2 linked regions of the Ilumatobacter coccineus YM16-304 genome follow. The protein of the gene in region 2 interacts with the protein of the main gene of each other region in a pairwise test. Links are inferred from orthologs where the notes say so. Each region holds a gene or a part of one and is shown on either strand. Other genes may lie near its edges.

What was found. The genes of interacting proteins can lie anywhere in the genome.
Region 1: the proteins of ileS (region 2) and YM304_RS15910 interact in binary tests that used the Escherichia coli proteins (3 or more experiments, as listed by UniProt). The link is inferred for Ilumatobacter coccineus YM16-304 from one-to-one orthologs.

Annotation. Positions count from the first base shown.
Region 1 is NC_020520.1:3,539,234-3,542,089, forward strand. It holds YM304_RS15910 (D-ribose ABC transporter substrate-binding protein), read right to left. Parts: upstream 2,006-2,856; coding sequence 995-2,005; downstream 1-994. Other genes in the region: YM304_RS15905 (sugar phosphate isomerase/epimerase family protein), read right to left, coding at 1-903; YM304_RS15915 (ABC transporter permease), read right to left, coding at 2,060-2,856. UniProt on the Escherichia coli protein: Part of the ABC transporter complex RbsABC involved in ribose import. Binds ribose. Also serves as the primary chemoreceptor for chemotaxis.
Region 2 is NC_020520.1:2,167,398-2,175,111, reverse strand. What follows is about bases 2,703-6,376. They hold ileS (isoleucine--tRNA ligase), read right to left. Parts: upstream 6,008-6,376; coding sequence 2,903-6,007; downstream 2,703-2,902. Other genes in these bases: YM304_RS09770 (DivIVA domain-containing protein), read right to left, coding at 6,079-6,376; YM304_RS24710 (TraR/DksA family transcriptional regulator), read right to left, coding at 2,703-2,751. In the rest of the region: YM304_RS09795 (RrF2 family transcriptional regulator), read left to right, coding at 1-354; YM304_RS09790 (RluA family pseudouridine synthase), read right to left, coding at 393-1,319; lspA (signal peptidase II), read right to left, coding at 1,312-1,875; more of YM304_RS24710, read right to left, coding at 1,897-2,702; more of YM304_RS09770, read right to left, coding at 6,377-7,056; YM304_RS22355 (cell division protein SepF), read right to left, coding at 7,104-7,714. UniProt on the Escherichia coli protein: Catalyzes the attachment of isoleucine to tRNA(Ile). As IleRS can inadvertently accommodate and process structurally similar amino acids such as valine, to avoid such errors it has two additional distinct tRNA(Ile)-dependent editing activities.

The sequences.
Region 1 (2,856 bases), 1.4 Mb from region 2 along the record:
ATCCATGTCCATCTTGTCGAGTGCCCGATCGCACGCCTTGAGGAAGTCGATCGCCGCATCGGCGGCCTCGACGGAGTCTTCACGGAACGGGAACTGGTCGAGCTGCCAGACCCCTTCCCAGTTGTTCTTGCGCAGCGTGTAGAAGAACTCGAGCAGCTCGATCGGATGGACGGTTCCGGCGACCATGTCGTCGTCCCACCCGCGCAGGTTGTCGTTGACGTCCATGCCGAACAGGCGGCCGTAGTCGATGGCGAGTTGTGCGGAGTCGGACGGCGCTTCACCGCCGAACAGTGCGTGGCCGAAGTCGAGCAGGATGCCGATGTTGGGCAGCCCGATCTTCTCGATGCCGAGCAGCGTGCGGGCGACGCTGCTGTAGCTCATGTGCACGCGCGGCTCACGCGGCTTGTACTCGACCACGAAACGGAGGTCGGGGTTCTCGTCGGCGAGTTGCCCGACGCCGTCCATGCTCGCCTGCCACAGCTCGCCGTAGTCGACCTGGAAGGGATAGTCCCAGCCGTCTTGGCCGGGCCACAGCTTGACGTAGTCGGCGCCGAACGAGCGCACCACGTCGCACGCTTCGGTGACGAGGTCGTGCGCGAGCCGCCGAACGCCGTGGTCGGGGTTGGTGAACGCACCCTTGGCGAACACTCGCGTGTAGATCTCGGGCGTGATGCCGATGACCCCGAGGCCGTTGCGGTCGAGTGCGGTCTTCACCTGTTCGTTGGTGAAGTCGCCACCGAAGAACGGATAGTTGAGGTCGACGACCGACAGGTCTCGAACCTGTCCGGCGAGGTCGATCGCGTCGATGACGCTGCGCGGTTCGCCGTAGCCGTCGGTCGCGTACCGATCGACGTACGTCGCGAAGTGCCAGATGCCGGCGCCGAAGCGTTGCGTGCTTGCCATGTGAATACCTTTGTCGAGTCTCGGGGTCAGGGCCATCTCGGTGGCCGTCCGACGAGGGGAGATCGGACGGCCACCGGGACTGGGGAATCGTTCAGCTCAGGCCGAACAGCGTGTACCTGTCGGCGTTGTCGGCGTTGATGAGGACGCAGTCGATCGACTGCTTCTCGGGCTGCGTGGTGGTGCCGGTGCGGATCAGTTCGTCGGCCTGCTGGACGGCGAGTTCGGAGATGAGCACCGCGGGCTGGAGCCCGGTGGCCAACATCGTCCCGTCCTTGATCGCCTGCACGGCGTCGGGGCTTCCGTCGAACCCGGCGACGACGACCTCACCGGTGAGGCCGGCGGCCTCGATGGCGGCGACGGCACCCAGTGCCATCGTGTCGTTGCCGGCGATCACGCCGTCGACGTCGGGGAAGCGCTGCAACAGCGTCTCCATCTTGGTGAACGCTTCGTCCTGGCTCCAGTTGGCCGTCTCGACCGCGACTCGTTCGAGGTCGGGGAACTGCGAGATGACACTGGCGTATGCCTCGGAACGAACACCGGCGTTGGTGTCGGACTCCTTGCCGGTCAGCTCGATGTAGGTCGCCGGTCCGTCGAACGCAGCGACGAACTCCTCGGCGACGAGCGCCGCGCCCTGCGCGTTGTTGGCGACGATCTGCGCGGTGGCGATGCCCGACGCGTTGATCTCACGGTCGATGAGGAACACCGGGATGCCGGCATCGACCGCCTTCTGGATCGGACCGATCGAGGCGTCGGCACCCGCATTGTCGAGCACGATGGCCTTCGCCTGCTGGCTGATCGCAGCGTCGATGAGTTCGCTCTGCTTGTTCGGGTCGTCGTCGTGCGACGTGACCGACGTGTCGTAGCCGAGTCGCTCCGCCTCGGCCTGCGCGGCATCGGCCTCGGCTTTGAAGAACGGGTTCTCCACTGCCGGGGTGATGATCGCGATGAGGCCACCGGCTTCGGCGGCTGGCTCTGCCGCCGGTTCGGACGTGGACTCCTCGGCCGGTGGGGTCGACTCGGCGGTGTCTCCATCGCTGCCGCACGCCCCCAGTGCGACCAGCGACAACGTCAACGCTGCCGCCTTCACAAACTGCTTTCTCATGGTTTTCTCCTCTTTTGGGTTCACGACGGCGGCGCCGTCGAGATCACTGTCGAGTCAGACGACGACGGCGGAATCGGGTGCCGATGCGTCTGGATCGTCGAACTTGTCGACCGCGGCGAGCGCCGCGTTCTTGTTGCGTTGGATGCTCTGCTGGGCCTGGTCGAGCATCACGGCGAGCACGATGACGGCGCCCTTGATGACGATCTGCCAGAACGGCGACACGCCGACGAGGACGAGGCCGTCGGACAGAAAGCCGATGACGAACGCACCGATGAGCACGCCCTGCACGTTGCCTCGGCCACCGTTGAGCGCTGCGCCTCCGATGACCACCGCCGCAATGGCGTTGAGTTCGAAGGCCTCACCGGTCTGCGGCGCCGCACTCGTGAGTTCGGACGCGATGATCAGGCCGACGATGGCGGCGCAGAAGCCCGAGATCATGTACACCTGGATCTTCACTCGGCTGATCGGGACGCCGGCCAGCTCGGCCGCCCGTTCGTTGCCGCCGGTCGCGTAGAGCCACCGACCGAACGCCGTGCGACGGGTGATGAACGCGGCGCAGATCGCCAGGACGATCATGATCCAGATCGCGTTGGGAATCCCGAGGATGCGTCCGCCGCCGATCGACAGGAAGCCGGTGTTGCCGAGCTCCTTCGAGCCGCCCAGCTTCGGGTAGGTGGTGCCGTCGGAGATGAGCAGCGCGGCACCGCGGGCGATGTAGAGCGTGCCGAGCGTGGCGATGAACGGTGCGACCTTGAACTTCGCCACGAGCAGCCCGTTGACCAGGCCGACGAAGGTGCCGACGGCGACGGCGCCCAGCACGACCACCCACACCGGTGGATACAAGACGACGC
Region 2 (7,714 bases):
ATCGCCGAACGCACCGGTCTGCCGCAGCCCTATCTCGAGCAGATCCTGTTGGCCCTCAAGGGCGCCGGACTGGTCCGATCGAAGCGCGGCGTCGGTGGCGGCTACGTCCTGCAACGCGCCCCCGAAGACATCCGCCTGTCCGAGATCGTCTCGGCGGTCGACGGCCCGATCACCCTCGGCGACTTCGGTCGGCCGCATCAAGACGGCGCGTGCGACCACGAGGGCCAGTGCGTGCTGCTCGCGATCTGGGAGCAGGCCGGCGCACACATGAAGAAGCACCTCGACGGGTACACACTCGCGACGATCGCCGAGATCGCGCAGGGCAACTCGCCGTGGCCGACGCCGGTCGACTGACCCGGACGGTTTGTCTCTGAGACAAGGCGTCCGGCGGGTCAGACCTCGGCCTTGTCGAGCCAGGCCTGCAAGTCGGGTGCCAGAGGGCTGTGGAACGTGACCCGCTCCCCCGTCGCCGGGTGCCGGAACTGCAACTCGGCGGCGTGCAGGAACGGACGTTTCAGACCGAGGTTCGGCCGCCGCTGCCCGTATGTCGGATCGCCGAGCAACGGGTGGTTGATCGACGACAGGTGCACGCGGATCTGGTGGGTTCGCCCTGTTTCGAGGCGGCACTCGAGGCGTGACACGACCGCGGGCGACGAGTACTTGCCCACTACCTGGTAGTCGGTGCGCGACGGGCGTCCATCGGCCACGACCGCCATGCGCAACGGGTCGCTTCGACTGCGGCCGAGTGGCGCGTCGATGATGCCGTGCGGGGCATCGGGGACTCCCCACACCATCGCGTCGTAGACACGGGTGGCCGAGTGGTCGGCGAACTGCTCGATCAGGCGATCGACCGACTCGTTGGTGCGGGCGACGACGAGCAGCCCGGAGCTCCCGGCGTCGAGTCGGTGGACGATGCCGGGCCGCATGCGGTCGCCGACGTGCTCCAGCTCGGGAAACCGGGCCAGCAGGCCGTTGGCGAGCGTTCCCGAGTCGTTTCCGGCACCGGGGTGCACGACGAGTCCAGGAGGCTTGTCGACGACGATGACGTCGTCGTCTTCGTGGATGACTCCGAACTCGACACTCGGGTCGGGCCCGGGCAGTTCGGTGGTGGGGAACATCGCCGGGTCGACGGTGACGATCTGTCCGGCTCCGAGCCGCACCTTGCCCGACGGCGCGGTCGTTCCGTCGACCGTCACGCCGCCGGCCTTGACCGTCTTGGTCGCGTCGGAGCGCGAGATGTCGCCGATCAGGGCGACGATGCGGTCGAGGCGCTCTCCGGCCAGGGCGGCCGGCACCTCTTCGGAGATCAACTCACTCATGGGACGCACGCTCCTCGTCACCCGACGAATCGTCGGTCACACCGTCGGCCCCGGCGGCCGCCACCTCACCGGCGTCGGCGGTGTCGTCTGGATTCCGCGACGACAGGAACGCGTTGAGGATCAACGCGCCGGCTCCGACGTTGATCGCCATGTCGGCGATGTTGAAGATCGGGAACCACTGGAAGTCGATGAAGTCGACCACGGCCCCGCGGAACCAGGCGTCGCCGCGGAAGGCGCGATCGACGAGGTTGCCCGCTGCGCCACCGATGACGCAGCCCATCCCGAACGTGGCGAGACGCCCACCGACGCCACGCAGCGAGGCGAGGAGCCACACGATGACAACCGTGGCGACGATCGCGATGAACGGCCCCATCCCTTGGCCGCGGCTGAACGCCATGCCGCTGTTGAATGCAAGGTTGAACTGCAGCGTCCAGACGACCTCGATCGTCCGATTGTCGGACAGTTCGTTGACCGCCCAGTGCTTCGTCACCTGATCGGCGACGACGAGCGCCAGCGCCAGAAGCACCGGGGCCCGCCAAGCTCGGGCGAAGTTCATGTCACTGAGCCGATGAGCCCCTCAGAGCCGGCCGACTCCGCTGGCCTTCTCGGCGGCGAGCACGGTCGTCTCGGGCAACGCTTCGAGCCGCTCGCGCGGAATCGGCTGCCCCGACACCTCGCTGTAGCCGTACGTGCCGGCCTTGATGCGTTCGAGGGCTTCGTCGATCTCGAGCACCGTCTGGCGAGCCTGGCTCGACAGCACACGGTCGAGGTCGCGCTGCACGACCATCGTGTCGCCTTCGCCGCCTTCGTCGTCGAACTGGACATCGCCCATCTCGCCGTCTTCGATCAGGCTCTCGGCTTCGTCCTCGAGACGAGTGGCTCGCTTGATCTCGGACGCCTTGCGAGCTTCGAGCTCGTCACGCTGCGCCTTGAGGAACTTCACGTCGAAGTCCTTGGTGTAGGTGATGCCGTCTTTGGTCGTGCCGCGCGGCGCCGGGATCTCCTGGACTTCGAACGTGTCGTTCGACAGGAGACCCGGAGCGCTGGTACGCGCTGCGGGCTTCTTGGGTGCGGCCTTCTTGGCCGCGGATTTCGTCGCTGGTTTGGCGGGCACCTTCGTTGCTGCTGCCTTCTTCTTGGAGGGTGTGGATGACGCTGACTTCGTTGCCGCTGCCGACTTGGCTGCGGTCTTCTTGGCTGCGGTCTTCTTGGCCGCCGCCTTCTTGACCGGCTTCGCTGCGGTCTTCCTTGCCGCGACCTTCTTGGCTGCGGTCTTCTTGGCCGCCGCCTTCTTGGCCGGCTTCGCTGCGGTCTTCTTTGCTGCGGTCTTCTTGGCCGCCGCCTTCCTGGCCGGCTTGGCCGCCGTCTTCTTGGCCGCGACCTTCTTGCTCGCGGCCTTCTTGGCTCTTGCGGACTTCTTCGCGGCGGCCATGTGCACTCCTTCGCAGCCGGTTGAATCGGCCCTGGTCGGCGGTGTGAGCGCCGGACTCTACCGGATGGCCTGCACTTTCCGCCAGATTGTCACGCGACGATGTGCGAGCGCGTTCGCAGTCGCACACTGCGTCGCCAGGCCCGACGCCGGTTCAGGACGCGACGGCGACCGTGATCACCGGCTCCGCAGCGGACTCGTCGGCAACGCCCGTGACCGACGTCGACAACGTCTCGGAGGCGACGAGGCCCTCGTGAGCGTCGAGCGCCTCGATCCACTCCGGCCCGGCGGTGACCGTGAGGTCGATGCGGTCGGAGACGTGGAGGTCGGCGTCGCGTCGCGCCTGCTGGACCAAGCGCACGAGGTCGCGTGCGCGACCTTCGAGTTCGAGTTCGGGGGTGACGACGATGTCGAGCGCGACGACGCCGGCATGACTGCCGAGTCCGGTGCTCGCCTGATCGTCGGACGCCACCTGCTCGAGCGTGTACTCGCCCTCGACCAGTTCGACGCCGCCGACGACCACGACGTCACCGTCGACGCTCCAGTCGCCCTGCTTGTGCGCCTTGATCACGGTCTGGACGTCTTTGCCCAGACGCGGCCCCAGCTTGGCGGGCACCAGCTTGAGTTCTTCGGACGCCACCGACGACACGTCGGAGGTGAGTTCGACGTGGCGCACGTTGACTTCGTCGGCGATCAGGCCGGCGAAATCGGCGAGTCGCTCGGCGTCGGGCGACGCAACGGTCACCGACGAGAGCGGGAGCCGAACGCGCCGCTGATGCGCCTTGCGCACCGACAGCGTCGACGAGCACACGTCGCGAGCGAGGTCCATCGACGCGACGAGTTCGTCGTCGGCCGGCAACTCGTCGACAGCGGGCCAGTCGGCCAGGTGGACGCTCGACTCGTCGCCGTGCAGCCCGTCGGAGATCGCCTCGGAGATGAACGGCAGGAGCGGAGCAGCGAGGCGCGTCAGCGTCGACAGCACCGTGTGCAGCGTGTCGATCGCATCGTGGTCGCCCTCCCAGAAGCGGCTGCGGCTGCGGCGTACGTACCAGTTCGTGAGCACGTCGAGATACGTGCGCACGTGCTGGCAGGCGCCGAACAGGTCGTAGGCGTCCATCGACTCGGTCATGTCGGCCGTGAGGTCGCGGGTCTTCGCGAGGATGTAGCGGTCGAGCACGTTGGTCGAGTCGGTGCGCACCGTTCCCTGATGGCCGCCGGCGTTGGCGTACAGCGTCAGGAAGTACCACGAGTTCCACAGCGGGAGCAGCACCTGGCGGACGGTTTCGCGCATGCCGGCTTCGGTGACCATGCCGTCGCTGCCGCGCAGGATCGACGAGCTCAGCAGGTGCCAGCGCATGGCATCGGCGCCGTGGCTGTCGAACATCTCGACGGGGTCGGGATAGTTGTTGAGCGACTTCGACATCTTCTGGCCGTCGTCGCCGAGCACGATGCCGTGGCTCACGCACGACGAGAACGCCGGACGGTCGAACAGGGCCGTGGCCAACACGTGGAGGGTGTAGAACCAGCCGCGGGTCTGGCCGATGTACTCGACGATGAAGTCGCCGGGATAGTGGTTCTCGAACCACTCGGTGTTCTCGAACGGGTAGTGCACTTGGGCGAAGGGCATCGAACCCGACTCGAACCAGCAGTCGAGCACTTCGGGCACGCGCCGCATCATCGACTCCCCCGACGGGTCGTCGGGGTTCGGGCGCACCAGGTCGTCGATCGTCGGGCGGTGCAGGTCGGTGACCTCCACGCCGAAGTCGGCCTGGAGTTGCTCGAGCGAGCCGTACACGTCGAGGCGCGGGAAGTCGGGGTTGTCGGACTTCCACACCGGGATCGGTGATCCCCAGAAGCGGTTGCGACTGATCGCCCAGTCGCGGGCGTTGGCGATCCACTTGCCGAAGCTGCCCTCCTTGATGTGCGCGGGCTGCCAGGTGATCTGCTCGTTGAGTTCGACCATGCGGTCACGGAACTTCGTGACCTCGACGAACCACGACGACACGGCGCGGTAGACGAGGGGCTCGGCGCAGCGCCAGCAGTGCGGGTACGAGTGGTCGTAGGTGGCGTGGCGCACGACCGGACCGCCCTCGGCGAGACTGCCGCGGTCTTTGAGCGCCCGGATGATGTCGGGGTTGGCGTCGAACACGTGACGTCCGACGTAGTCGCTGATCTCGGCGGTGTACTGGCCGTGCTCGTCCATCGGGCACAGCGTCGGAATGCCGGCCTCGTTGCACGCGATCTGGTCGTCTTCGCCGAAGCCCGGCGCCATGTGCACGATGCCCGTACCGTCGTCGACCGACACGAAGTCGGCGGCGATGATCTGGAACGCCTGCTCGGTGCCATGCTGAGTGGCATCAGCGAAATAGTCGAACAGCGGCGTGTAGCGGCGTCCGAGCAGGTCGGTGCCCTTCATGCGTTCGACGATCTCGGCCTCACCGAGTTCGGCGGCGTAGTTGGGCAGGAGCGCTTCGGCGATGATGTACCGCTGGCCGTCCTGTTCGGCGACGACGTAGTCGATGTCGGGGCCCACGGCGAGTGCGAGGTTCGACGGGAGCGTCCACGGCGTGGTGGTCCAGGCCAGCACCTTCTCGCCGGTGTCGAGTTCGAAACCGACCGTGAGCGCCGGGTCCTGGCGATCCTGGTAGGTGTCGTCCATGCGGGTCTCGGTGTTCGACAGCGGGGTCTCGCAGCGCCAGCAGTACGCGAGCACGCGGAAGCCTTCGTAGATGAGCCCCTTGTCGTGCAGGGTCTTGAACGCCCACATCACGCTCTCCATGTACGAGAGGTCGAGCGTCTTGTAGTCGTTGTCGAAGTCGACCCAGCGAGCTTGACGGGTCACGTAGCTGCGCCAGTCGTCGGTGTACTGCAGCACGCTCGCCCGGCAGGCGTCGTTGAACTTGTCGATGCCGAACGCGGCGATCTCGGGGTGCCCGGAGATGCCGAGTTCTTGTTCGGCCTTGACCTCGGCGGGCAAGCCGTGGCAGTCCCAGCCGAAGCGACGCTCGACGCGCTTGCCGCGCATGGTCTGGTAGCGCGGGATGGCGTCTTTGACGTACCCGGTCAGCAGGTGCCCGTAGTGCGGGAGTCCGTTGGCGAACGGCGGGCCGTCGTAGAAGACGAACTCGTTCTCACCGTTCTCGCCGGCCTCGCGCTGCGCAATCGAGGCTTCGAACGTCTCGTCTCGCTCCCAGCGGTCGAGAATCGTGCGCTCGAGGGCTGGGAAGTCTGGCTGCGGGTCGACGTTCGGGTATGCCACGTCGGTCAAGGCTACCGACGCGACGGCCCCTGAACGCAGGAGGTTCGCGCGCCGTTCGGCGGCGCCGGCGGTCAGCGGTTCTTGTCGTACGAGAACCCGGTCGGGCCCTCGTCGGAGATGTCGGTCTGGATGACGAGCGGGTCGTCATCACTGGCGTCAGCGTCGGTGTCGTCGGACTCCCCCGACCAGTCGAAGCCGCCGTCGTCGTCGGCAGCCGCATCACCAGCGTCAGCGTCGCTCGCGGCGCGCTCGCTGCCGATCGACGGCATCTCCTGGGTCACGAGATGCTCCGCTGCGGGCTCGGCAGCCGCAGACTCGGGTGCGGCGCCGGCACTGGTGGCCGACGTCGCGGCGATGAGTTCGTCGTCGTCGGAGGCCGACAGCAACGGTCGGCGCACTTCTCCGAGGCCGGCCGGCACGCGCTCGACGAGTTCGAGGATGTCGTTGGCGGCCTCGCGGAGCCGGTTGCGCTCGTCGACGAGGAACGTCTGCAGGTGGTCGACGTCGGATTCGAGGAAGTCACGACGGGCGAGCAGCGCATTGACTTCGCTCTCGACCTGGATCCGCTCGGCCTCGCCCTGCTTGCGCGCTTCTTCGCGGGCTTCGGTCGACAGGCGTTCGCTGATCTCCTGCGCGCTCGCGATGGTCTTCGTGGCCTCGGCTTCGGCTTCGGTCCGCAGACGGGCTGCTTCGGCCTCTGCTTCGGCAATGGCGGTGTCGGCCGTGCGCTGAGCGAGCAACAGCGTGCGGCTGATCGTCTCGGCCTGGTCGACCGAGGGAACGACGTCGGCGGCGGGCTCGGGCACTGCGGCCACGGCGGGCGCAGGCTCGACGGCACCGTCGGCGGGTGCTGCCGGCGTCGCCTCGGAGATCTCCTGGAGTCGAGCGACCGCGGCCCGGGCGCGGGCTTCCATCGCCGTCGACTGGTTCTGCGCTCGTTCGAGCTCGGCGGCGACCTCCTCGAGGAACGCCCGCACTTCGTCGGGGTCGAGACCTTTCTTGACGGTCTTGAACTCAGCGGTGCGCACTCGTTGTGGGCTGATGTCCATGGTGATCCTCTACGTTCTTTCCCGAGGGAAGTCAGTCGTCGTGTTCGTCAGTCGTCGTATTCGTCGTAGCGCTGCGGTCGTGCCGGCGGCTTGAGCAGGTAGACGCCGGTCGCCACCTTCTCCATCGTGCCATCGAGCGCGTAACAGATGCCGCTCGCGAAGTCGATCAGTCGGCGTGCGACATCGCGTTCGGTGCCTTCGAGATTCATGATGACCGGCATGCCGTTCTTGAAGGCGTCGGCCACTTCCTGCGCCTGGTCGAAGCGGCGGGGGCGAACGGTGTGGGGCTCCATGGATCCTCCTGGGATGCTGCGAAGCTGCGGTTGCGGAGCGGGTTGTTCGGGTTGGCTCGGGCGGATGTGCACGCCGCTGTCGTCGGCACCACGTCCGGGAGACTGGTGCGGTTGCTGCATCGACGGCCGCCGGGCCGCCGCCGATGCGTCGAAGTCTTTGGAGGGGAAGCTCGGTCGAGGAGCAACGGTGCGCACCGTCGGCTCACCCTCGGGCTCCCACCCGCCACGGTTCCCGCGAGGGGCGCGCTGATCGGCGGGTTCGACGTCGCGCTGGGCGCGCTGCTGTCGAGCCGGGGGTTCCGGCTCGTCGTATCCGTCGTAGTCGTCGTACGCATCGTCGGGACCGAGACCGAGGTAGTCCATGG